One region of the Streptomyces sp. NBC_00057 genome, then DNA from elsewhere that is predicted to be linked to it. Evidence: riboswitches for the same ligand, from Rfam matches in the RefSeq annotation. Region 1 holds a riboswitch; each other region holds the start of a gene.
What was found. A riboswitch is a leader RNA that binds a small molecule or an ion and turns the genes downstream of it on or off. The one in region 1 is predicted to bind thiamine pyrophosphate.

Region 1 (5,543 bases):
GGACGGTGAACGTGCGTCTGCTCACGCCCGGTGGCTGGGACCCGGGCGACCGGAGCCGGCACTGGCCGACCCTCTGGCTGCTGCACGGCTGCTGCGGGGACTACACGTCGTGGACCAGTCGGACCGACGTCGCGCGGACCGACAGCCTGCGCGACGTCCTCGTGGTCATGCCGGAGGCCGGCTGGAACGGCTGGTACAGCGACTGGTGGAACTACGGCCAGGGCGGTGACCCGGCGTGGGAGACCTTCCACACCAAGGAGCTGCGCCTCCTCCTCGAGCACGATTGGGGGGCGAGCAGGAACCGCGTAGTGGCGGGGCTTTCGATGGGCGGCCAGGGCGCCCTGCTGTATGCCGCCCGGCACCCCGGGATGTTCAAGGCGGCCGCGGCGTACTCCGGCTCTGTGCACCCGCTGCTCAACGACGAGTCGGTGAACCGCATCATGGGGTTCTTCGCCGGTCAGGGCAACGACCCGCTGAGGGTCTGGGGCGACCCGGTTGCGCAACGTGACATCTGGGCGGCCCACGACCCGTTCCACCTGGCCGAGCGCCTCAGGTCGATCCCCGTCTACCTGTCGTGCGGTGACGGCACCACCGGCCCCTTGGACCCGCCGGGCAGCACGAGCGCGCTCGAAACGGACTTCAACAGGCAGAACCAGGCCCTTGCGAGCGAGCTCGAACGCAGGGGTGCGAAGCACGTGAAGACCAACTTCTACGGACCCGGGACCCACGGCTGGGCGTACTGGCAGCGTGAGTTGCACTCCTCGCTGCCGATGCTGCTGCAGGCCTTGCGGGTCGACGGCTGAACTGCCATGTGCCGAGAGCATCCGCCCGGGCATCCCTGCCGCGCCATGGCAAGCCGTGTATGGGACGAGCCCCCGGCCGGGCAAGGGGGACCGTGGGACCGTCACCGGTTAGGCGATCTCGTCTGCATGCTGTGCCAGTTCCACCACCGGCTCGGTCCGTGTGTCCCGCCCCCGAAATCGCCCGTCGCCCCGCCTCCGCTGGAAAGATTCGGTCCATGAACGACAGCACCCCCGGCCAGAAGGCCCGCGAGCTGCTCACCCAGGCATCCCAGCACCCGGTTGCCAGTCCTCAGCGCGACGCGCTGGTGGCCGAAGCCGCCGTGTGGGCACGGCTGGAGCACGCAGCCGTCATGGAGCATCACACGGCCGCAGCGGTCGACATCGAGTCCGCCCTGACCTCCTTCGCCGACCCCGTGCAGAAACTCGGCAGCGAGCTCGGCAACCTGACCGAGCACATCAAGCTCAGCCAGAAGTGAGCGAGTACGCGGAACGAGGGTATTGCGGTGGTCACGTGCTGCGATGACGGTGAGGCGCTGGGGCAGGCCGCGCGGCGGGCTGCCCGTCGAAAGCGCTGAACGCCGACTCGCGGAAGGCTCCGTCCTCGCGCTGTGCACCGACGGAATCCTCCAGGCACCGGACCGGGATGTCGACGCCGGGCCCGACCAACTGCCGCGTACCATGGTCGGCCCCGCACGACCACTCGAGCAGCTCTGCGATGCCGTGGCGACCACCCTGCTGACCGGGCCCCGATCCGGTGACGCGCCCCTGCTCCTTGCCCGCCCCGCCTTCTGCGGGCAGGACGGGCCGTCCGCTGGGAGCTGCTGGTCGACCCCGCGCAGGTCGCCCGCGCCCGTACCCTCACCACCCGTCAGCTTGCCGACCGGGGGCCTGGAATCACCCGTTCACCACCGAACTGATGGTCAGTGAGCTGGTCGTCGACGCCACCGGCACGCGCGCGGCCCACTCTCCCCGCGCCTCATCCGCGTCGAAGTCCTCACCGGCGAGGTCTCCCACGGCAGTCTCAGCGCCTTGCACCTGCGCCACGCGCGCACCAGCGACGAGTGCGGCCGCGGGGGTGACCCGGCTTACCTCCCGTTGGGGCGCCCACTACGACCTCGACGGCAAGACCATCCGGGCCGAGCAACCCCTCGCTCCTGTCCGAGATCCCTTCGGAGTACCGGTCCCGGCGATGTGAGGGCCGGAGCGATCGGGTTAGTCTGTCCGTCGTACCGGACACGGGGTGCCCCGTCCGAGGGCTGAGATCACACCCGTCGAACCTGAACCAGTTCGTACTGGCGGAGGGATGTCTTCCATGCCTTTGGCGCATGTATCCGGCGGTCTGCCCGCCGACGGCCGACAGACCGGCGGGGCGCTGGGCGCGTTCGGGCTGCTCGCCGTGGCGCTGGCGGCCCTCAGTAGCAAGGCCATGAACGACTACAGCGGTTCCTTGGCGCTGCAGACCGTGGGAGTGCGTCTTCCGCGCCCGGCGGCTGCCGCCCTCGCCGCCGTGCTCGGCTTCCCTCTGGTGCTGTGGATGCACGCTGCTGACACCACGGCCCGCTTCCAGAACGTGCTGCTGTTCGTCGGCTACTGGATTCCCGGATTCGTGGCGATCGTCGTCGTCGACTGGCTCGCCCGGGCCCGGGCCAGGGGCGGCGCCGCGATCGACCTCGCCGCCGAGACCGCCCGGGCACAGCCCGGATGGCCCCCGTTGCCGGCGTTCGTCGTCGCCTTCGCCGCCGCCGTACCGTTCATGGACACCAGTCTGTACGTGGGCCCGGTGGCGGCTGCCCTGCACGGCGCCGACCTCTCGTACTACGTGGCGTTCCTCGTGGCCCTGGCGGTATACGCCCCGCTGCGGCTGCGTCACCGGCCGCAGGACTGACCGCCGTCGGCCGACGGATCCCGAGTTCCGCGGCGTCCCGACACCATTCCCTCCCGCACGGAGCGACTTCGAATGCCCTCGACATCCGCCGATCACACCGTCCTCGTCCCGCAGGTCCTCGCACGCGTGCGGGCGGACTCCCCGCTGGTGCAGTGCCTGACCAACTCGGTGGTCACGGGGTTCACCGCCAACGTCCTGCTGGCACTGGGCGCTTCACCGGCCATGGTCGACATTCCGGAAGAGGCCGGCCCGTTCGCCCGGATCGCCTCAGGCGTCCTGGTCAATCTCGGCACCCCGCACGCGGAACAGCGCTCCGCCATGGTCGAGGCCGCGCGGGCGGCGGCTTCGGCCGGTACGCCGTGGGTGCTCGACCCGGTGGCGGTCGGCGCCCTGCCGGTACGCACCTCGCTGGCACGAGAGCTCCTGGAGCTGCGGCCGACTGTGATCCGGGGCAACGCGTCCGAGATCATCGCGCTCGCGGGCGCGGGCGGTGGCGGGCGCGGCGTGGATTCCTCCCACGGCGTCGAGGCCGCCGAGGAATCAGCACGCGCGCTGGCCCGTACAACCGACTGCGTGGTCGCCGTGTCGGGGCCTGTCGACTTCGTCACCGACGGGGTGCGAAGTGCCCGGAACGCCCATGGGGATGCCCTGTTGACCCGGGTGACAGGTGGCGGCTGTGCGCTGGGTGCGGTGATGGCGGCCTTCGCGGCGGTCGACGAGGACCGGTTCGCCGCGACGGTGGCCGCCGTGACCGCGTACACGGTCGCCGCCGAGTTCGCCGCGAAGGAGGCCTCCGGGCCCGGCAGCTTCGCCGTCTCGTTCCTGGACGCGCTCGCCGCGCTGGAGGTATCCGACCTCGCCGAGCGGGCGGTGCTCTCGTGACCGCGGCACCGGTGGATCTGTCGGTCTACCTGGTCACGGACGCAGCCCAGTGCGCGGCCCGCGGCCGGAGCGTGGCCGAGACAGTCGCCCGGGCCGTGGCCGGAGGCGTCACTGCCGTGCAGATCCGGGAGAAGTACGCCGCCGGGAGGGCGTTCCTGCGGACGGTCCTGGAGGTGGCTGCCGTCGTCCCCGAACGGGTGGCGCTGATCATCAACGACCGGGTGGACGTGTTCCTGGCGGCCCGGGCAGCCGGGGCGCGCGTCACCGGGGTCCACGTCGGCCAGTCGGATCTGCCGCCGGCCACGGTACGCGAACTGATCGGTGAGCACGCGGTCCTGGGCCTGAGCGCCGCCACCCCCGACGAACTGCGCGCCGCCGCCGAGGATCCGGCACGCGTCCACCACATCGGCATCGGCGCGCTGCACGCGACCCGGACCAAGGCGGATGCCCCGGCCGCACTCGGCCACGCCGGGTTCGCCCGCCTCGTCCGGCTCAGCGACCTGCCGGCCGTGGCCATCGGCGGCGTCACCCCGGCCGACCTGCCACGCCTGCGGGATGCCGGGGCGGTGGGTGCCGCCGCCGTCTCCGGCATCTGCGCCGCCGAGGACCCCCGAGCAGCGGCCCACGCATACGCCCGGGCGTGGACCCGCAACCGAGAGGAGAACCACGCATGACCGCGCCGCCCCGCGTGCTGACGATCGCTGGATCCGACTCCGGCGGAGGAGCCGGAATCCAAGCCGACCTGAAGACCATGCTGGCGCTCGGCGCCCACGGAATGAGCGTGCTCACGGCTGTCACGGCACAGAACTCCCTGGGCGTGCAGGGCGCATGGGAACTCCCCGTCGAGGCGGTGCGCGCGCAGTACCGCAGTGTCGTGGACGACATCGGTGTCCAGGCGGTCAAGACGGGGATGCTCTCCTCTCCCGAGCTGGTCACGGTGGTCGCCGAGCTGTTGTCGGACGTGGCGGCCCCGGTCGTCGTGGACCCGGTGAGCGTGTCCAAGCACGGCGACAAGCTGCTGGCCGAGGACGCGCTGGATGCCGTACGGACCGCGCTGCTGCCGGTCGCGACAGTGGCCACGCCGAATCTCGATGAGGTCGCGCAGCTCACCGGCATCACGGTGACGGACGAAGCAGGTATGCGCCGCGCCGCCGCGCGGCTGCTCACGTACGGGTCCCGCTGGGTGGTGGTGAAGGGCGGCCACCTGCCGGGCGAGGCGGCGGACTTGCTGACGGACGGCGCGGAGGAACACTGGCTGCGCGCCCCGCGGCACGACAATCGCCATACCCACGGCACGGGCTGCACGCTCGCCTCGGCCGTCGCGGTGGGCCTGGCGCAGGGCCACCCGGTACCGGATGCGGTACGCCGGGCCAAGGGCTACGTCACCGCGGCGATCGAGGCGGGGTTCGCTCTGGGGGCCGGCATCGGGCCGGTGGACCACGGCTGGCGGATCCACGGGCGCACCTGACGCCAGTGGATGAGTCCCGCACCGCCGGGCCGCCACACAGGCCCCGCCGGGCGGTGCCTGTGTGGAGAGGTTCCCGGGCGGAAAGCTCCCGTACGGCCTCCTCGCATGCCACGGCGTTGCGGGAGCTGACGTAGACCCGGGCACCGGCTTCGGCCAGGGCTCTGGTGATCATCAGGCCGATGCCGCGGGACCTGCCGGTGACCAGGGTGAGGTCACGGTGACTCCAGGGTGCGGTGATCGGACAGACACGGACCCCGAGAGGCTAAGCGGTTGCTTAGGTCGCGTCAAACGTTCCGGCAGCTTGTCGGACAAGCCGTGGCATCGCACAACCAGAGCCGGTACCGCGACCGGCACTACGCGGCCGTCGCTTTCTGCGACGGCATCAACACGAACCCGATGGTGGACCACGCCGCGGTCAAGCGCCGGGCCGACCGCGCCTGCCTCGCAGCTCCTTCGATGAGATCCGCCGCTTTGCGCAGGCCGTCCCGGCGGCGGATCTCCTCGC
Region 2 (5,543 bases), 2.0 Mb from region 1:
GCCGGGATCGGGCGCCACAGGGTCGGCACGATGCCGCCGGAGTACACCACGGGGTACGGCTGGGCGAGACCGGCGGGCTGTCCGTCCACCGCGACCTGCACCTCACGGTAGGGGCCGCCGCCGCAGAGGTAGTCCGGAGCGGTTTCCGCCAGGTCGCTGGGGACCGCGTCGAACCACTGCTCGTCGCAGCCGCCCCCGCGTGCGTAGACCTCCAGGCGCGCGTTGGTCAGATTGCGCGGGAAGGTGACCTCGGTGCGGGTGGAGCCGCCCTTGCCGACGTTCATCCAGGGGGCGCCGCCGGAGTTGGTGTCACCGAGCGGGACGATGCTGTCGGCCGTGGTGGCGGCCGGGTGGCGCTTGTCGGCCTGGTAGTACGTGACCGTCAGCTTGATCTTGTACACGCCGGTATACGTCTCGTTGACGACATTGCCCAGTTCGAGCTGGAGCTTCTGCGGGTCCTTGAGGAGCGGCGCGAAGTCGGTGATGTCCTTGGCGACGTGCCAGCTGATGCCGTCGTCGTCGGGCTCGGCGGTGCTGGTGCGGAAGACCTCCGCGCCACCGACGAAGACCGCGGCGAGACGGTCGTACTGACGCCCCTTCACGCTGCCCGACCAGTCGAGGACGACCTTGTTCCACGGCCCCTTGCACTTCTCGGGCGGGGTGAGCGTGGTGGTGTACGGCGGTCCGCCGAGGGTGTAGCCGAAGTCGTGGTCGACGGCCGTCACCGAGCAGTGCTTGGTGTCCGGGCGGGAGACCGGCGGCAGCGCGTCGATCGGGTCCTGGTAGTCGACAGCCGGGTTGGAACCGGGCTGGGGAGCGGTGCCCGCGTACGCCGGGGCGGCGAGTGCGCCTCCGACGAGGGCGATCGACGCCGAGGCCATGGAGATTCCGCGCAGCGCGCGGGCCCATCTGTGTCGAAACATGCGCATCCTTCGAAGAGATATGAAATGAGCACTCTAAAAGATGCACAGTGCACTAACTTTTCCCTCCTCCCAAGGGGTCGTCCACATAGCGGACGTCAACGTCCTTTGCCCGTACGCCTACTGACGAGTCGCCGACTTCAGCGGTACGGACGGGTCACCGGCCCGCTCCGGATCGAGCCGTGCCCCCGCCTCGATGAGCTTGCGCCCCTGCGCCAGATCGCGTGGCCGGCCGACGGCGAGGACCGCGACCAGGACGTCGTCCCGCAGCCAGCACACCGACCAGGAGGGACCGGCCGGATCGCCGCGCCACAGCAGGGTGTCGGCGCTCCCGTGGTGGCCCGCGTACTGCACGAACCGGTCGAACTGCTCGGACCAGAAGTACGGCACAGGGTCGTACGTCCGCGGAGCCGGGCCGTCCTCGGCCCCCGCCCCGATGATGTTGGCGGCGGCGGTCCGAGGGCCCTGGAGTGCGTTGTCCCAGTGGTGGATGAGAAGGCGTTCGCCGTACCGCAAGGAGGGGAACGAGGCGCAGTCACCGACCGCGTACACATCGGGGACCGAGGTGCGCAGCGTCCCGTCGGCGGTCACCGATCCGTCGGGGCCGAGCGCGATGCCGGAGCCGGCCAGCCAGCCCGTGGCGGGCCGTGCGCCGATTCCGACGACGACCGCTCCGGCCGGGATCGTGCGGCCGTCCGCGAGGATCACCCGGCCGGGTTCGATGCGGGCGACCCGGGCTCCGGTGAGGAGTTCGGCGCCGCTCTCGGCGTACCAGGCGGTCATCGGGGCGGCGACCTCGGCGGGCATCGCGCCCGCGAGGGGCCGGTCGGCGGCCTCGACGACGGTGACCTCGCAGCCCGCGGCGCGGGCCGCGGTGGCGAACTCGGCACCGATCCAGCCCGCGCCGACGACCACGACGCCGTGCTGCCCGTCGAGTACGGGCCGCAGCCGTGCCGCGTCGTCGAGGGTGCGCAGCAGATGGACGCCGGGAACCCCCTCGGCGCCGGGCAGGACGACCGGTTCGGCGCCGGTCGCGATCACCAGGACGTCGTATGCAACGGGTCCCGACGGGGTGTCCAGCTCATGCGCGCCCGGCCGCACACCGGTGACTTCGCGGCCCAGCTGCAGATCGATGTCCAGCGCGTCGAAGTCGACGTCGAAGGCGGAGTCCTCGGCCTTGCCGAGCAGTACCGCCTTGGACAGCGGGGGCCGGTCGTAGGGCTGGTGCGGTTCGGCGCCGATCAGGGCGACGGAGCCGGTGAAGCCCTGTTCCCGTAGGGCCACCGCCGTCTGCACGCCGGCCATGCCCGCGCCGACGATGACGACGCGGCGCCCTGCCTGCCGGTCCGGCTGCTCTGACTGCTGCTGCTCGCTCACTAGTACACCTTACGCATCTGACGAATCGTCAGGAAAGGGGGAGCTCTTCGACCGTGCTCGTCCCGCTGCTCTGCAACTCGGTTCACAGCTGCTCGACCAGCGCCCGGTTTTGGCGAACATGGGCACGATTGGGTGAACAGTGTGACGATCTGTGGGTATGCCCGGCCATGTGTGCGTAATGTGCGCGGTGCGATCTGGGACGCCGAGTGTGGCGTCAGCAGTCGGGGCCCCCGTATCACCGGAGTAATGGTTCGGGGCCTCCCCGTCGCCTCTGGCCACACCCACATGACCAGGTCGTAGGGATTCCACCCACCTGGGACGGACCGCATACGGGATATGCGTCGCCGCCCAGGAGGCGAAAGCGGAGGACCAGTGCGCCCAAGACCGTTCGGGGCGTGCCGGTGGGACAGGACCTGTTCCTGCTCACTGCCCAGGAACGGTTTAGGGTGGCCAACGTAAAACACTCGCGGGAGCCCGGACGCACCGGGCTGAGAGGGAGGCTGGAGCGGCCTTCGACCGTACGAACCTGATCCGGGTCATGCCGGCGAAGGGAGGGGTTGGGCACCCATGCGTTCTTCTCGGAACGGGAACGGATCCGATGTCCTTGTCATCGGGGGCGGGATCATCGGTCTGGTGACCGCCTGGCGGGCCGCGCAACGCGGACTGCGCACCGCGGTCGTCGATCCCGAACCGGGTGGCGGAGCCGCCCGGGTGGCGGCCGGCATGCTGGCCGCCGTCACCGAACTCCACTACGGCGAACAGATGCTGCTGGGCCTCAATGTCGCCTCGGCCGCCCGCTATCCGGCCTTCGCGGCCGAGCTGGAGGCGGCGAGCGGACAGGAGACCGGCTTCCGCGCCTGCGGCACCCTGGCCGTCGCGCTGGACTCCGACGACCGTGCCCATCTGCGGGACCTTCACGCCCTGCAGCAGCGTTCGGGCCTGGAGTCGGAGTGGCTCACCGGCCGCGAGTGCCGCCGCCTGGAGCCGATGCTCGCGCCGGGCGTCCGCGGCGGTCTGCGGGTCGAGGGCGACCACCAGATCGATCCCCGCCTGCTGGCCGCCGCACTGCTGACCGCCTGCGAGCGGGCCGGGGTGGTCTTCCACCGCGGCTGGGTGGAGCGCCTGACGGTGATACGCGACCGGGCCGCCGGAGCCGTGCTCGCCGGGGGTACGGAGCTCGCCGCCGACCAGGTCGTGCTCGCCGCGGGCAGCCTCAGTGGCCGGCTCCCGGGGCTGCCGGACGAGGTCGTGCCGCCGGTCCGGCCGGTGAAGGGGCAGGTGCTGCGGCTGACCGTGCCCGCCGCGTACGCACCGTTCCTCACCCGGACGGTCCGGGCCGTGGTCCGGGGCAGCCATGTCTATCTCGTACCGCGCGAGAACGGCGAACTGGTCGTCGGCGCCACCAGCGAGGAGATGGGCTGGGACGCCACCGTCACCGCGGGCGGCGTCTACGAGCTGCTGCGGGACGCCCACGAGCTGGTGCCCGGCATCACCGAGCTGCCGCTCACCGAGACCGGGGCCGGCCTGCGCCCCGCTTCCCCCGACAACGCCCCGCTGCTCGGCCCGACCGCCCTGCCCGGCCTCCACCTCGCCACCGGCCACCACCGCAACGGGGTGCTGCTGACCCCCGTCACCGGTGACGTCATGGCAGAGCTCCTCACCACAGGCGAGCTGCCCGAGGTGGCCCGCCCCTTCACCCCGCACCGTTTCTCGTCCGCCGCCGTCTCCGTACGTCAGGAGCAGCCCGCATGACCGATCCCGCACCCCTCTCCGTGTCCGTGAACGGCGAGGTCCGTCTCCTCGCCGCGGGCACCACCCTGGACACCCTTGTCGCCACCCTGACCGCCGCGCACTCCGGCGTCGCGGCCGCCGTCAACGAGACCGTCGTCCCGCGCGGCCGGTGGTCCACCGCCGCACTCGGTGACGGTGACCGCGTCGAGGTCCTGACCGCGGTCCAGGGAGGCTGACCATGTCCGACGACCTCTTCGCCCTCGGCGATACCGCCTTCGGCTCCCGGTTGATCATGGGAACCGGCGGAGCGCCCAGCCTCGACGTGCTGGAACGCTCCCTGACCGCCTCCGGTACCGAGCTCACCACCGTCGCGATGCGCCGCCTCGATCCGACCGTGCAGGGCTCGGTGCTCTCCGTGCTCCAGCGGCTCTCCATCCGCGTGCTGCCGAACACGGCAGGTTGCTTCACCGCGGGCGAGGCCGTGCTGACCGCCCGGCTGGCCCGCGAGGCGCTGGACACCGACTGGATCAAGCTGGAGGTCGTGGCCGACGAGCGGACCCTGCTGCCCGACCCGATCGAGCTGCTGGACGCCGCGGAGACCCTGGTGGACGACGGCTTCACGGTGCTTCCGTACACCAATGACGACCCGGTGCTGGCCCGCAGGCTCCAGGACGTGGGGTGCGCGGCGATCATGCCGCTCGGCTCCCCCATCGGCTCCGGCCTCGGCATCCGCAATCCGCACAACTTCCAGCTGATCGTCGAGCAGGCCCGGGTGCCGGTGATTCTCGACGCGGGCGCCGGGACGGCCTCGGACGCGGCGCTCGCGATGGAGCTGGGGTGCGCGGCGGTGATGCTGGCGTCCGCGGTGACCCGGGCCCAGGAACCCGAGCTGATGGCCGCGGCGATGCGTCATGCGGTGGAGGGAGGGCGGCTGGCGTACCGCGCGGGCCGGATCCCGCGCCGCCACTTCGCCGAGGCCTCGTCGCCGGTGGAGGGGCGCGCGGCGCTGGACCCGGAGCGCCCGGCGTTCTGACCCACCGGACCGCCGCCGGCGGCTGCGTCGCGCATGTCCCTGTCACGGCTCGGCTGCAGTACGGCCCCGGGTCTGCCCGGGGCCGTGAGCCGTGTCCGTGGCAGCTCGTAGACTCGCATGCGTGGATACGACCCTCCAGGACCCTCTCGTCGGGCAGCTGCTCGACGGCCGCTACCGCGTCGATGCCCGCATCGCCGTGGGCGGCATGGCCACGGTCTACCGGGCCGTGGACACCCGGCTCGACCGGGTGCTCGCCCTCAAGGTGATGCACCCGGCGCTCGCCACAGATGCCTCGTTCGTCGAGCGCTTCATCCGCGAGGCCAAGTCCGTGGCCCGGCTCGCGCACCCCAATGTCGTCGCGGTCTTCGACCAGGGCGCCCAGGGGCAGTACGTCTACCTCGCGATGGAGTACGTCGCGGGCTGCACCCTGCGCGACGTACTGCGCGAGCGCGGCGCCCTGCAGCCGAGGGCCGCACTGGACA
Region 3 (5,543 bases), 4.1 Mb from region 1:
GTGGCAGTCCGCTGCCACCACCTGGGAATTTACTGTCCGTTACCACCCTGACCAGTGGTTTGTACGGCGTTCGGCCTCCGGACCCCAGTCATGCGGCGGTCTGTGGGGGCGGCCCCCACAGGCGGGCTGACCGCCCGTCACCATGCCTGGGGGTGACCGTTGACCACGGCATCGAGCACTGCTGTCCCGACGCTGATCGGTTCGGTCCAGCGAGCGCTGAGGCTGCTGGAAGCTGTGGGAGCCCATCGAGACGGGGCGCCCGCGAAACAGTTGGCCAGGGAAGCGGGCCTTCCCCTTCCCACTGCCTACCATCTGCTGCGCACCCTGACCCATGAGGGCTATCTGCGCCGGGAGAACGGCGTGTTCCTCTTCGGGACCGCCGCTGAGCGCCTGGTCGACGAGGGTTCGCTGCAGAATCGTCGCAGCAGAATGACCGAGTCGCTGAGCCGCTGGCGCGACACCATCGGCGCACCGGTGTACTGCGCCGTCTACCGCGAGGGTGAGATCGAACTCATCGCGGTCGCCGACAACCCCGCCACACCCGCGGTGGGCGAGTGGGCATCCTTCCGGGAGACCGGGCACGCCCATGCGATCGGTCAGTGTCTGCTGAGCCAGCTCGACGAGAAGGCCCGCGAGGACCATCTGGACCGGCACCCTGTGCGGCCGCTGACCCGCTACTCAGTGAGGGACCGCCCGGCGTTTCTTGAACGATTGCGGTCGTTGGAACGAATGGAACCTGTCATCGAACGACAGGAGTACGCCTTGGGGACGGTCTGCGCTGCCATCCCGATCACAGCCGGATTCATTGCCGCCGCGATGGCGATTTCGGTACCCCTGGAGCAGGAAGATCGATTGCTCCCCGCAGTCGAACAACTACGTGGCGAAGTGGCCAGCCTCTTGCGCTCCTTCGTGTTCTCTATCAGTATCTGAAAAATCACTCCTTGTGATCTGCTATCGCGTGCACCACGATGGCGTCAATAGGGCCATGGGGGATCATTCCTGGCCAGATTCATCTACTGCGGGGTTGGACGATGCGCGAGTCGGTTCAAGCTGAGGTCATGATGAGCTTCCTCGTCTCCGAGGAACTCTCTTTCCGGATCCCGGTGGAGCTCCGGTACGAAGTGTGCGATCCGTATGCGATCCGGATGACCTTCCATCTGCCCGGCGACGCCCCCGTCACCTGGGCATTCGGCCGTGAGCTGCTGCTCGACGGTCTCAACAGCCCCAGTGGCGACGGTGATGTGCATATCGGGCCCACGGAGCCCGAGGGGCTGTCCGACGTACATATCCGACTTCAGGTGGGCACGGATCGCGCCCTCTTCAGGGCCGGTACGGCACCACTTGTGGCCTTTCTCGACCGGACGGACAAACTCGTGCCGCTCGGGCAGGAGTGCACGCTGGGTGACTTCGAGGGCAACCTGGAAGAGGCCCTGGGCCGGATCCTCGCCGAGGAACAGAACGCCGGCTGACGAGGACGGCGCCGCCGACCGGCCCGCCGGTCGAACGTAACACCTGCCGAATGGGTGAATCGCTCTCCGTACGGAGACGTTCAAGGCTTCGTCCTACGACGATGGCCTTTCCCGGTCCGTACGGGTGCCGAAGCTCCGAATTCCGCGCCGACCCCTGTGCGGTCCGCGGAGACGACCAGCGCCGCGAGCACCGTCGTCACCGGCACCGAGGCGACCAGTCCGATCGAACCGACCAGCGTTCGTACGATCTCCTCCGCCACCAGCTCGCTGTTGGTCACAGTCCCCACGCTGCTCTGGGCGATCGAGAACAGCAGCAGCAGCGGCAGTGCGGCGCCCGCGTAGGCGAGCACCAGCGTATTGACGACCGAGGCGATGTGATCGCGCCCGATCCTGATCCCTGCCCGGTAGAGCCCCCGAGCACCCATCGTCGGGTTCGCCTGGTGCAGCTCCCAGACCGCCGATGTCTGGGTGACCGTCACATCGTCGAGCACCCCGAGCGAGCCGATGATGACACCGGCCAGCAGCAGACCGCTCATGTCGATGTGCGGGTACAGGCCGTGGATGAGGCCGGTGCTGTCGTCGGTGTTGCCGGTCAGGCTCGCCCAGCCGATGAAGAGCGACCCGAGCAGCCCGATCAGCAGCAGTGAGATCAGTGTGCCGATCACCGCGACCGACGTGCGGGCGGTCAGGCCGTGGCACATGTAGAGCGCGATCAGCATGATCGCACTTGCCCCGACCACCGCGACGAGCAGTGGATTCGAGCCCTGGAGGATGGCCGGGAGGATGAACAGGGTCAGCACGGCGAACGACACGGCGAGCGCGACCAGTGCCATCACCCCACGCATCCTGCCCACCGCGATCACGACCAGGGCGAAGATCCCGGCCAGCAGCGTCATCGGGAACTTCCGGTTCACATCCGTCACCGAGTACTGCAGATCATGGGGTGCGTCGGGGGCGTACGCCACGACCACGCCCTGCCCTTCGTGCAACTGACGGGGTGCGTCCGGCTGGACGATCTCGACGAAGGTCCGGCCCTTGTCGTGACCGGTCGTCACCTCGATGGTGGCCTTCTCGCACAGCCCGGGCCCGCTGTCCGACGGCGGGGTGGTCTCGCCGCTGGTGGGTGTCTGGGCGGCGTTCACGTCCTTGCAGTCCACCTTGTCGATATTCACCACCTTTCCCTGCTGGGTCTGCCGGTCGAAGCCGACGCCGGTCCGCTCGTGCGGGGGCGCGCCGCCCGGCCAGAGCACCACCAGGCCGACGACGACCGCGGTGGTGAACGGGATCAGTACGGCCGCGATGACCTTGCGCAGATGTTTGGAGACCGGCGCGGCAGGGCCATGGCTGTGCGAGTGGCCGTGCTGATGGCCCTGCGGTTCGGGGTCGGTATGGGGGGACGTCACCGGCCGATCATCGCAAGAAGAGAAGGGCCGTCTGTTCATTACGCCGGACAGGGCGCTAGCGTGGAGGAACCTTTGCACACGCGGGAGCTCGGAGCACCGGGCTGAGAGGGCGCTGATATCCGTACATCTGTACGGGAGAGGCTGCGCCGACCGCCGAACCTGTTACCGGGTAATGCCGGCGTAGGGAGTAGGTCTCATGACCACATCGGATGCACGCACGCCTGCCTCGAACCAGAGCGACGAGGCCGGGAAGTCCATCGGCTGGCACAAGGGGTACGTCCAGGGTTCACGCCCGGACCTCCGGGTGCCGGTCCGTCAGGTGCACCTCACCAACGGCAAGGACGTGACGCTGTACGACACGTCGGGCCCGTACACCGATCCCTCCACCGAGACCGATGTCCGTCGCGGGCTCGCACCGCTGCGGGAGAACTGGATCACGGCGCGCGGCGACACCGAGGAGTACCCGGGCCGCCCCGCCCGCCCCGAGGACGACGGGCTCAAGCACACCTCGCCGCGTGGCGGGCTGCGCAACCTCGACGCGGTCTTCCCCGGCCGCCCGCGCCTGCCCCGCCGCAGCCGGGACGGGCAGCCGGTGACCCAGCTCGTGTACGCCCGCCGGGGCGAGATCACCCCGGAGATGGAGTACGTGGCGATCCGGGAGAACGTCGAACCCGAGGTGGTGCGCGAGGAGATCTCCGCGGGCCGGGCCGTGCTGCCGGCCAACGTCAACCACCCCGAGATCGAGCCGATGATCATCGGCAAGCGGTTTCTGGTGAAGGTCAATGCCAACATCGGCAACTCCGCGGTGACGTCCTCCATCGAGGAGGAGGTGGAGAAGATGACATGGGCGACGCGCTGGGGCGCCGACACGGTCATGGACCTTTCCACCGGCCGCAACATTCACACCACCCGTGAGTGGGTTCTGCGCAACTCCCCCGTGCCGATCGGCACCGTTCCCCTCTACCAGGCCCTCGAAAAGGTCGACGGCCGGGCCGAGGAGCTGACCTGGGAGATCTACAAGGACACCGTCATCGAACAGGCCGAGCAAGGCGTCGACTACATGACGGTCCACGCCGGCGTGCGCCTGCCGTACGTCCCGCTGACCGCCCGCCGCAAGACCGGCATCGTCTCCCGCGGCGGCTCGATCATGGCAGCGTGGTGCCTCGCGCACCACAAGGAATCGTTCCTGTACGAGCACTTCGAGGAGCTCTGCGAGATCCTCGCCACCTACGACGTGACGTACTCGCTGGGCGACGGGCTGCGCCCCGGATCGATCGCCGACGCCAACGACGAGGCCCAGTTCGCCGAACTGCGCACGCTCGGTGAGCTGAACACGATCGCCAAGCGGTTCGGCGTTCAGACCATGATCGAGGGCCCGGGCCATGTCCCGATGCACAAGATCAAGGAGAACATCGACCTCCAGCAGGAGATCTGCGAGGAGGCGCCCTTCTACACGCTCGGACCGCTGACCACCGATGTCGCCCCGGCGTACGACCACATCACCTCGGGCATCGGTGCGGCGATGATCGCATGGTGGGGCACGGCGATGCTCTGCTACGTCACGCCCAAGGAGCACCTCGGACTGCCCAACCGGGACGATGTGAAGACCGGCGTCATCACGTACAAGATCGCGGCCCATGCGGCGGACCTTGCCAAGGGGCACTCGGGGGCGCAGGACTGGGACGACGCGCTCTCCGACGCCCGTTTCGAATTCCGCTGGGAGGACCAGTTCAATCTGGCTCTCGACCCGGTCACGGCTCGGGAGTTCCACGACGAGACGCTTCCGGCCGAGCCGGCGAAGACGGCGCACTTCTGCTCGATGTGCGGCCCGAAGTTCTGCTCGATGAAGATCAGTAGAAGCATCACAGAGCAATTCGGCCCTGATGGAGCTGTGACCAGCGAAGATGAGGTCGCTGCCGGAATGCTCGCCAAGTCCGCCGAGTTCGCGGCGCAGGGCAACCGGCTGTATCTGCCAATTGCGGACTGATCTTCTGTCGTCTCAGCGTCCCCCGGCATACCTTCTGGGGGACGCTGTCGGTCTCAGAATCGGTGCGCACTCGGCAGGATTCGAACCTGCAACCTTCTGATCCATAGGATCGGGCAGGCCGTTGGGCGGGGGCTGCGCCTTCCGCCCGGCTAATCGCTGGTGGTCGTGATCAACAGCCTCTGTGTGCCGTCGTTGCCGTCAGCTCTGAACAGGGTGGCACCGGCTCGCAGCGTACGCAGCACTTCCGGCCCAGCCTGGCTGAGAGTTACAACTTTCTCTGCGGGTTCAAGGCACCCGGCTGCGCTCCGCTCCGCCGGGCGCGCTTCCCGGCTCTGGCTGCGCCCGCGCTCCTGCCTTCGGCCCGCTCGGCGCTGCCGCCGCCGACGCGCGCCCGCTGTGTAGGCCCGAGGGCATGAGTCGAGACCAAAGCCCGCGGCTTCAAGACATGCCTCCGGCGGGGGCGCTCAGACTCCGGGATGGACGGGGCGCCGTTCGCGAGTGCCGGCCGGAGCATGGCGAGCGTCGTGGGCTCCCATCCCGGCCACCTTCGACCCAGGCAGAGCCGAGCAGTCGCGGCCCAGGGCGTCCAGGTCGTTCGTACAGTGGCGCGCTCCACCTTGACGCCCTGAACCACGACTGCTCCACGGTGTGTGGGTCGAAGGCGGACGGGATGGGAGCTGGGGA
Region 4 (5,543 bases), 5.9 Mb from region 1:
CGCGGCGGCGAGCCCGCCGATGACCAGCGCGATGACGGTCGCGACCAGTGCGTACTGAGTTGAGTTCCAGATCGCTTCGAGCGGGGCGACCAGGAACGTACCGCCGCCCGCGTCGGCGGACCGCAGGGCCCGGTAGAAGTCGAAGCCATGGCCGCCGGGTGTGTCCAGCGAGCGCTCGACCAGCACCCCGAGCGGCAGCAGGATCAGCACGAGCACGGTCAGCAGCACCCCGCAGAGCAGCGCCCACTGCCCGGCGCCGCGCGGCCTGCGGGCGGTCTGTGCCGGGTCGACCAGCTTCAGCGCGGTCTCCCTGCGCCGTACGGTCCACGCGTGGACGGCGAGGATCGCGCCGACCGCGGCGAACTGCACCAGCGTCAGCACGGCGGCTGTCGGCAGGGCGAGCAGTTGGGCGGTCTGCCGGTAGATCTCCACCTCCAGCGTGGAGTACCCCGGGCCGCCGAGGATCTGTACGACCCCGAAGGAGGTGAAGGTGAAGAGGAAGACCATCAGCGCGGCGGCGGCCACGGCGGGTGCGAGCGCCGGCAGGGTGACCCGCCGCCAGGCGGCGAACCGGCCGGCGCCCAGCACCCGGGCGGCCTCCTCCTGCCGTGGGTCGAGCTGTGACCACAGCCCGCCCACGGTCCGCACGACCACCGCGTAGTTGAAGAAGACATGGGCGAGCAGAATTGCCCAGACGGTGGTGTCGAGCCGTACGCCCCAGAGTTCGTCGAGGAGCCCGCCGCGTCCCAGCAGCGCCAGGAAGGCGGTCCCGACCACGACGGTCGGCAGGACGAACGGCACGGTGACGACCGCCCGCAGCAGTTGTTTGCCGGGGAAGTCGAAGCGGGCGAAGACATAGGCGCCGGGCAGCGCGATCAGCAGGGTCAGCGCGGTCGAGGCGAGCGCCTGCCAGGTGGTGAACCAGAGGACGTCGCGAATGTCCGGCCGGGTCAGCACCTCGCCGATCCGGCCGAACTGCCAGACGCCGTCCACCTTCAGCCCGCGGCCGACGATCGCGGCGACGGGGTAGGCGAAGAACAGCGCGAAGAACGCGACGGGCACGGCCATCAGGCCGAGCCGCACCGCGCTCGCGCGCCACGCCTTTGCGCGCGCCGAGTTCGCGTGCCCGGAGCGGGCGCGCGGCCTCTTCCCGCGCGGCCCCTCCCCATGCTCGCCCTTCCCGCCCGCGTCCGTTCCGCGTACGGGAGTCTTCGCTACTTCACTACGAGCGAGGACCACGACTGGACCCACTGCTCACGGTTCTTGGAGATCTTGTCGGGGGCGACGGTCGTCGGCTTGTCCACCGTCGCGCCGAACTTCGTGAAGAGTTCCGGCAGTTCCGCGCTCCTGGTGACCGGGTTCACGAACATGTTGAGCGGCATGTCCTCCTGGAACTTCTTACTGATCAGGAAGTCCAGCAGGGCCTTGCCGCCGGCCTCGTTCTTCGCGCCGTTCAGCAGACCCGCGAACTCGATCTGACGGAAGCAGGTCCCGGTGGCGACCCCGGTCGGGGCCTCTGCCGGCTGCGGCTTCGCATACAGCACCTCGACGGGCGGGCTGGAGGCGTACGAGACGACGAGCGGCCGGTCGGCCTTGGCCTTCTTGCCGCCCGCGGAGCCGGAGAACTCCTCGTTGTACGCCTGCTCCCAGCCGTCGACGACCTTGACGCCGTTGCTCTTCAGCTTCTTCCAGTAGTCCTGGTAGCCCTTCTCGCCGTAGGTGGCGACGGTGCCGAGGAGGAAGCCGAGGCCGGGCGAGGAGGTCGCGGCGTTCTCGGTGACGAGGAGGTTCTTGTACTCGGGCTTCGCCAGGTCGTCGAAGGACTGCGGCGGCGCGAGCTTCTTGTCGGCGAAGTACTTCTTGTCGTAGTTGATGCAGATGTCGCCGGTGTCGATCGGGGTGACCCGGTGCTCGGCGTCCAGTTGGGTGCCGGCCGCCACCTGGTCGATGCCCTTCGCCTCGTACGGCGTGAAGAGACCGCTGTCGAGAGCGCGGGAGAGCAGGGTGTTGTCGACGCCGAAGAACACATCGCCGCGCGGGGAGCCCTTGGTCAGGATCTCCTGGTTGAGCGCGACACCCGCGTCGCCGCTCTTCAGCACCTTGACGGTGTAGCCGGTCTCCTCGGTGAACTCCTTGAGCACATCCTTGGAGGCGTTGAAGGAGTCATGGCTGACGAGGGTCACGGTCTTCGAACCGGAGCTCTTCGTGCCGCCGGAACCGGAGTCCGACTTGCCGGAACTCCCGCATCCGGCAAGTGCCGTGACGCCGAGCGCGGCGGCGACGGCCGTCGCCGCAAGCTGCTTGGTTCTGCGCGTGGTGCTCATTGTGGATTCCTCCTGGGCTTTGGCCAGGAAGAGACGCGGCCCTGCCCCTGGAGAAGCGGGCAGGGCGCAACAGCATGAGTTGATGACCGAACTTCCTACCCGGAATGACCCGGGCGAGGTTCAGAGGGTCTGCGGCCGACCTGTTCTCGGTGCCGCACTCTCAGCGCTGTGGCGCTCCCCTGTCGGAATATGAAGTTGATTTCAGGCCCAGGCTACACGGGCCGTTCCGGCCTCAGCGCTCGGCTGCCGCCAACTGCCCGCAGGCCCCGTCGATCTCCTGGCCGCGGGTGTCCCGCACGGTGACCGGCACTCCGTGTGCCGCGATCGCCTCGACGAACGCCTTCTCGTCCTCGGGCCGCGAGGCAGTCCACTTGGAGCCCGGCGTCGGGTTCAGCGGGATCAGATTGACGTGCACACGCTTACCCTTGAGGAGTCGGCCGAGCCGGTCACCGCGCCACGCCTGGTCGTTGATGTCCCGGATCAGCGCGTACTCGATGGAGATGCGGCGGCCGGATTTCTCCGCGTACTCCCACGCGGCGTCCAGCACCTCGCCCACCTTCCAGCGCGTGTTCACAGGGACGAGCGTGTCGCGCAGCTCGTCGTCCGGTGCGTGCAGGGAGACGGCGAGGCGGCACTTGAAGCCCTCGTCGGCGAAGCGGAGCATCGCGGGCACCAGGCCCACGGTGGAGACGGTGATCCCGCGCTGCGAGAGCCCCAGCCCGTCCGGCTCCGGGTCGGTCAGCCGACGGATCGCGCCGACCACCCGGTTGTAGTTGGCGAGCGGCTCGCCCATGCCCATGAAGACGATGTTGGAGAGCCGCGCCGGACCACCGGGGACCTCCCCGTCGCGCAGCGCGCGCATGCCGTCCACGATCTGGTGGACGATCTCCGCGGTCGACAGATTGCGGTCGAGACCGGCCTGTCCCGTGGCGCAGAACGGGCAGTTCATCCCGCATCCCGCCTGCGACGAGATGCACATCGTCACCCGCTCCGGGTAGCGCATCAGGACGGACTCGACGAGCGTCCCGTCGTGCAGCTTCCACAGCGTCTTACGGGTGGTGTCGTCGTCACAGCTGATGTGGCGGACCACCGACATCAGGTCGGGGAACATCGCCTCGGCGAGCTTGTCCCGCGAACCGGCCGGGATGTTGGTCCACTCGGCCGGGTCGTGCGCGTACCGCGCGAAGTAGTGCTGTGAGAGCTGCTGGGCGCGGAACGGCTTCTCGCCGATCGCGGCGACCGCTTCCTTGCGCTCGGCGGGCGTGAGGTCGGCGAGGTGCCGCGGCGGCTTCTTGGCTCCGCGGGGCGCGACGAAAGTGAGTTCTCCGGGCTTAGGCATGGTTCATCCAGTGTCGCAGACAGAACAGTGAGGGCCCGCCGCCCTGTGGACAACGGACCCTCACTCGCAAAAGCCCAGGTCAGGGCGGTAGAACTCGGGGATCAGCCGGAACCCACGAACAGCACCAACAGCAGCCAGACCACCGGGGCGGTCGGCAGCAGCGAGTCCAGCCGGTCCATGATGCCGCCGTGGCCCGGCAGCAGCGTGCCCATGTCCTTGATCCCGAGGTCCCGCTTGATCATCGACTCGCCCAGGTCACCGAGAGTGGCACTGGCCGCGACCGCGAGCCCCAGCAGCAGTCCCTGCCACCAGGAACCGCCGTCGATCAGGAACTGCATGCACAGCGCGCCGACGACCATCGCGAAGGCGACGGCCCCGAACAGGCCCTCGCGGGTCTTTCCGGGGCTGATGCGCGGCGCGAGCTTGTGCTTGCCGAAGCGCCAGCCGACGGCGTACGCACCCGTGTCGCTGACCACGGTCAGCAGCAGGAAGGTGAGCACCCGCTGAGGCCCGTCGTCCGCGGTCAGGAGCATGGCGACGAAGGTGGCCAGGAACGGTACGTAGAACGCGGCGAACACGCCGGCCGTAACGTCCTTGAGGTAGCCCTCGGGAGGCTCGGTCATCCGCCAGACGAGCACCGCGAGTGCGGTCAGCGCCATCGCCACCCAGGCGCCCTCGGCGCCGCGTGCGTATCCGGCCACCACCATCGCCGCGCCACCGACCGCCAGCGGGATGAGCGGCGCCTTGATGCCCTTGCGCTCCTCCAGCCGGGAAGTGAGCTCCCAAAGGCCCACGACGACGGCGACGGCGATCACACCGACGAAGACGGCCTTCACGATGAACAGCGAGGCGACGATGACGGCGCCGAGCCCCACACCGACCCCTATTGCGGATCGCAGATCACGGCCCGCACGTTTCTTCTGCGGGGGCGGTGGCGCGGTGGACATGGGCTCCTGCGGCTTCTCGTCACGGAACAGGGGGCCGCCGCCCAGGCGTGCGGCCCCCTGTTCCCTGCCATCACGGTCGTCAGCGTCTCTACCTGTGTCGGGAACGTCCGGCACTATGGGCATGGGCCGAGTCTGCTGGGCGTCATGCACATCGTATGCAGGACCCGCCGGAGCGGCCTGCGTCGCGGGCACACCCCAGTGACCGGCTCCCCGCGGGGCGCCCCAGGAAGAGTCGTTCATCAGACTTCGAGCAGCTCGGCTTCCTTGTGCTTGAGCAGCTCGTCAACCTGTGCGACGTACTTCGCGGTGGTGTCGTCGAGCTCCTTCTCGGCGCGACGCACCTCGTCCTCGCCGGACTCCTTGTCCTTGACCAGCTTGTCGAGAGTCTCCTTGGCCTTGCGGCGCACGGCCCGGATGGAGATCTTGGAGTCCTCGGCCTTCGTCTTCGCGACCTTGATGTAGTCGCGGCGACGCTCCTCGGTGAGGTCCGGGAAGGTCACCCGGATGATATTGCCGTCGTTGCTCGGGTTGACGCCGAGGTCCGAGTCGCGGATGGCCTGCTCGATGTTGCGCAGCGCGCTCTTGTCGAACGGCGTCACGACGGCCATACGCGGCTCGGGCACCGAGAACGAGGCGAGCTGGTTGATCGGGGTCAGCGCGCCGTAGTAGTCGGCGACGATCTTGTTGAACATCGCCGGGTGCGCACGGCCGGTACGGATCGCGGCGAAGTCCTCTTTCGCGACGACGACGGCCTTCTCCATCTTCTCCTCGGCCTCAAGGAGGGTTTCTTCGATCACCACGTGCTCCTGCGTGTCTTGAGTGGGCCCGGCGTGCTCGGGCCCGGCGGGTCCTGCGTCGCGTCCTCACCTGCACGGTGTCCGACCGGCAGGCCGTTGTCCATCCTTCGGGGCCTGTCCCGGGGTGTTCCCCGCA

Region 2: it holds a riboswitch for thiamine pyrophosphate, as region 1 does, so the genes downstream of both, thiO (glycine oxidase ThiO) here and OG953_RS40730 (cytosine permease) in region 1, are expected to answer to the same signal.
Region 3: it holds a riboswitch for thiamine pyrophosphate, as region 1 does, so the genes downstream of both, thiC (phosphomethylpyrimidine synthase ThiC) here and OG953_RS40730 (cytosine permease) in region 1, are expected to answer to the same signal.
Region 4: it holds a riboswitch for thiamine pyrophosphate, as region 1 does, so the genes downstream of both, OG953_RS12575 (thiamine ABC transporter substrate binding subunit) here and OG953_RS40730 (cytosine permease) in region 1, are expected to answer to the same signal.

The regions. Positions count from the first base shown of each region.
Region 1 is NZ_CP108256.1:8,649,656-8,655,198, forward strand. Features, by position in the region: gene OG953_RS40710 (alpha/beta hydrolase) at 1-803, shown strand, start outside; gene OG953_RS40715 (hypothetical protein) at 1,019-1,279, shown strand; gene OG953_RS40720 (SpoIIE family protein phosphatase) at 1,323-1,730, shown strand; gene OG953_RS40725 (hypothetical protein) at 1,698-1,847, opposite strand; TPP riboswitch at 2,030-2,124, shown strand; partial or broken gene OG953_RS40730 (cytosine permease) at 2,167-2,688, shown strand; gene thiM (hydroxyethylthiazole kinase) at 2,761-3,570, shown strand; gene thiE (thiamine phosphate synthase) at 3,567-4,244, shown strand; gene thiD (bifunctional hydroxymethylpyrimidine kinase/phosphomethylpyrimidine kinase) at 4,241-5,038, shown strand; gene OG953_RS40750 (SDR family NAD(P)-dependent oxidoreductase) at 4,953-5,276, opposite strand; gene OG953_RS40755 (glycosyltransferase) at 5,392-5,543, opposite strand, start outside.
Region 2 is NZ_CP108256.1:6,657,744-6,663,286, reverse strand. Features, by position in the region: gene OG953_RS31385 (peptide-N4-asparagine amidase) at 1-923, opposite strand, end outside; gene OG953_RS31380 (NAD(P)/FAD-dependent oxidoreductase) at 1,041-2,297, opposite strand; TPP riboswitch at 2,754-2,868, shown strand; gene thiO (glycine oxidase ThiO) at 2,865-4,049, shown strand; gene thiS (sulfur carrier protein ThiS) at 4,046-4,264, shown strand; gene OG953_RS31365 (thiazole synthase) at 4,267-5,061, shown strand; gene pknB (Stk1 family PASTA domain-containing Ser/Thr kinase) at 5,183-5,543, shown strand, end outside.
Region 3 is NZ_CP108256.1:4,572,163-4,577,705, reverse strand. Features, by position in the region: gene OG953_RS21495 (IclR family transcriptional regulator) at 160-930, shown strand; gene OG953_RS21490 (SsgA family sporulation/cell division regulator) at 1,032-1,469, shown strand; gene OG953_RS21485 (YibE/F family protein) at 1,550-2,872, opposite strand; TPP riboswitch at 2,943-3,076, shown strand; gene thiC (phosphomethylpyrimidine synthase ThiC) at 3,069-4,859, shown strand.
Region 4 is NZ_CP108256.1:2,721,762-2,727,304, forward strand. Features, by position in the region: gene OG953_RS12570 (ABC transporter permease) at 1-1,068, opposite strand, end outside; gene OG953_RS12575 (thiamine ABC transporter substrate binding subunit) at 1,215-2,324, opposite strand; TPP riboswitch at 2,399-2,515, opposite strand; gene rlmN (23S rRNA (adenine(2503)-C(2))-methyltransferase RlmN) at 2,557-3,663, opposite strand; gene OG953_RS12585 (phosphatidate cytidylyltransferase) at 3,765-4,850, opposite strand; gene frr (ribosome recycling factor) at 4,850-5,407, opposite strand.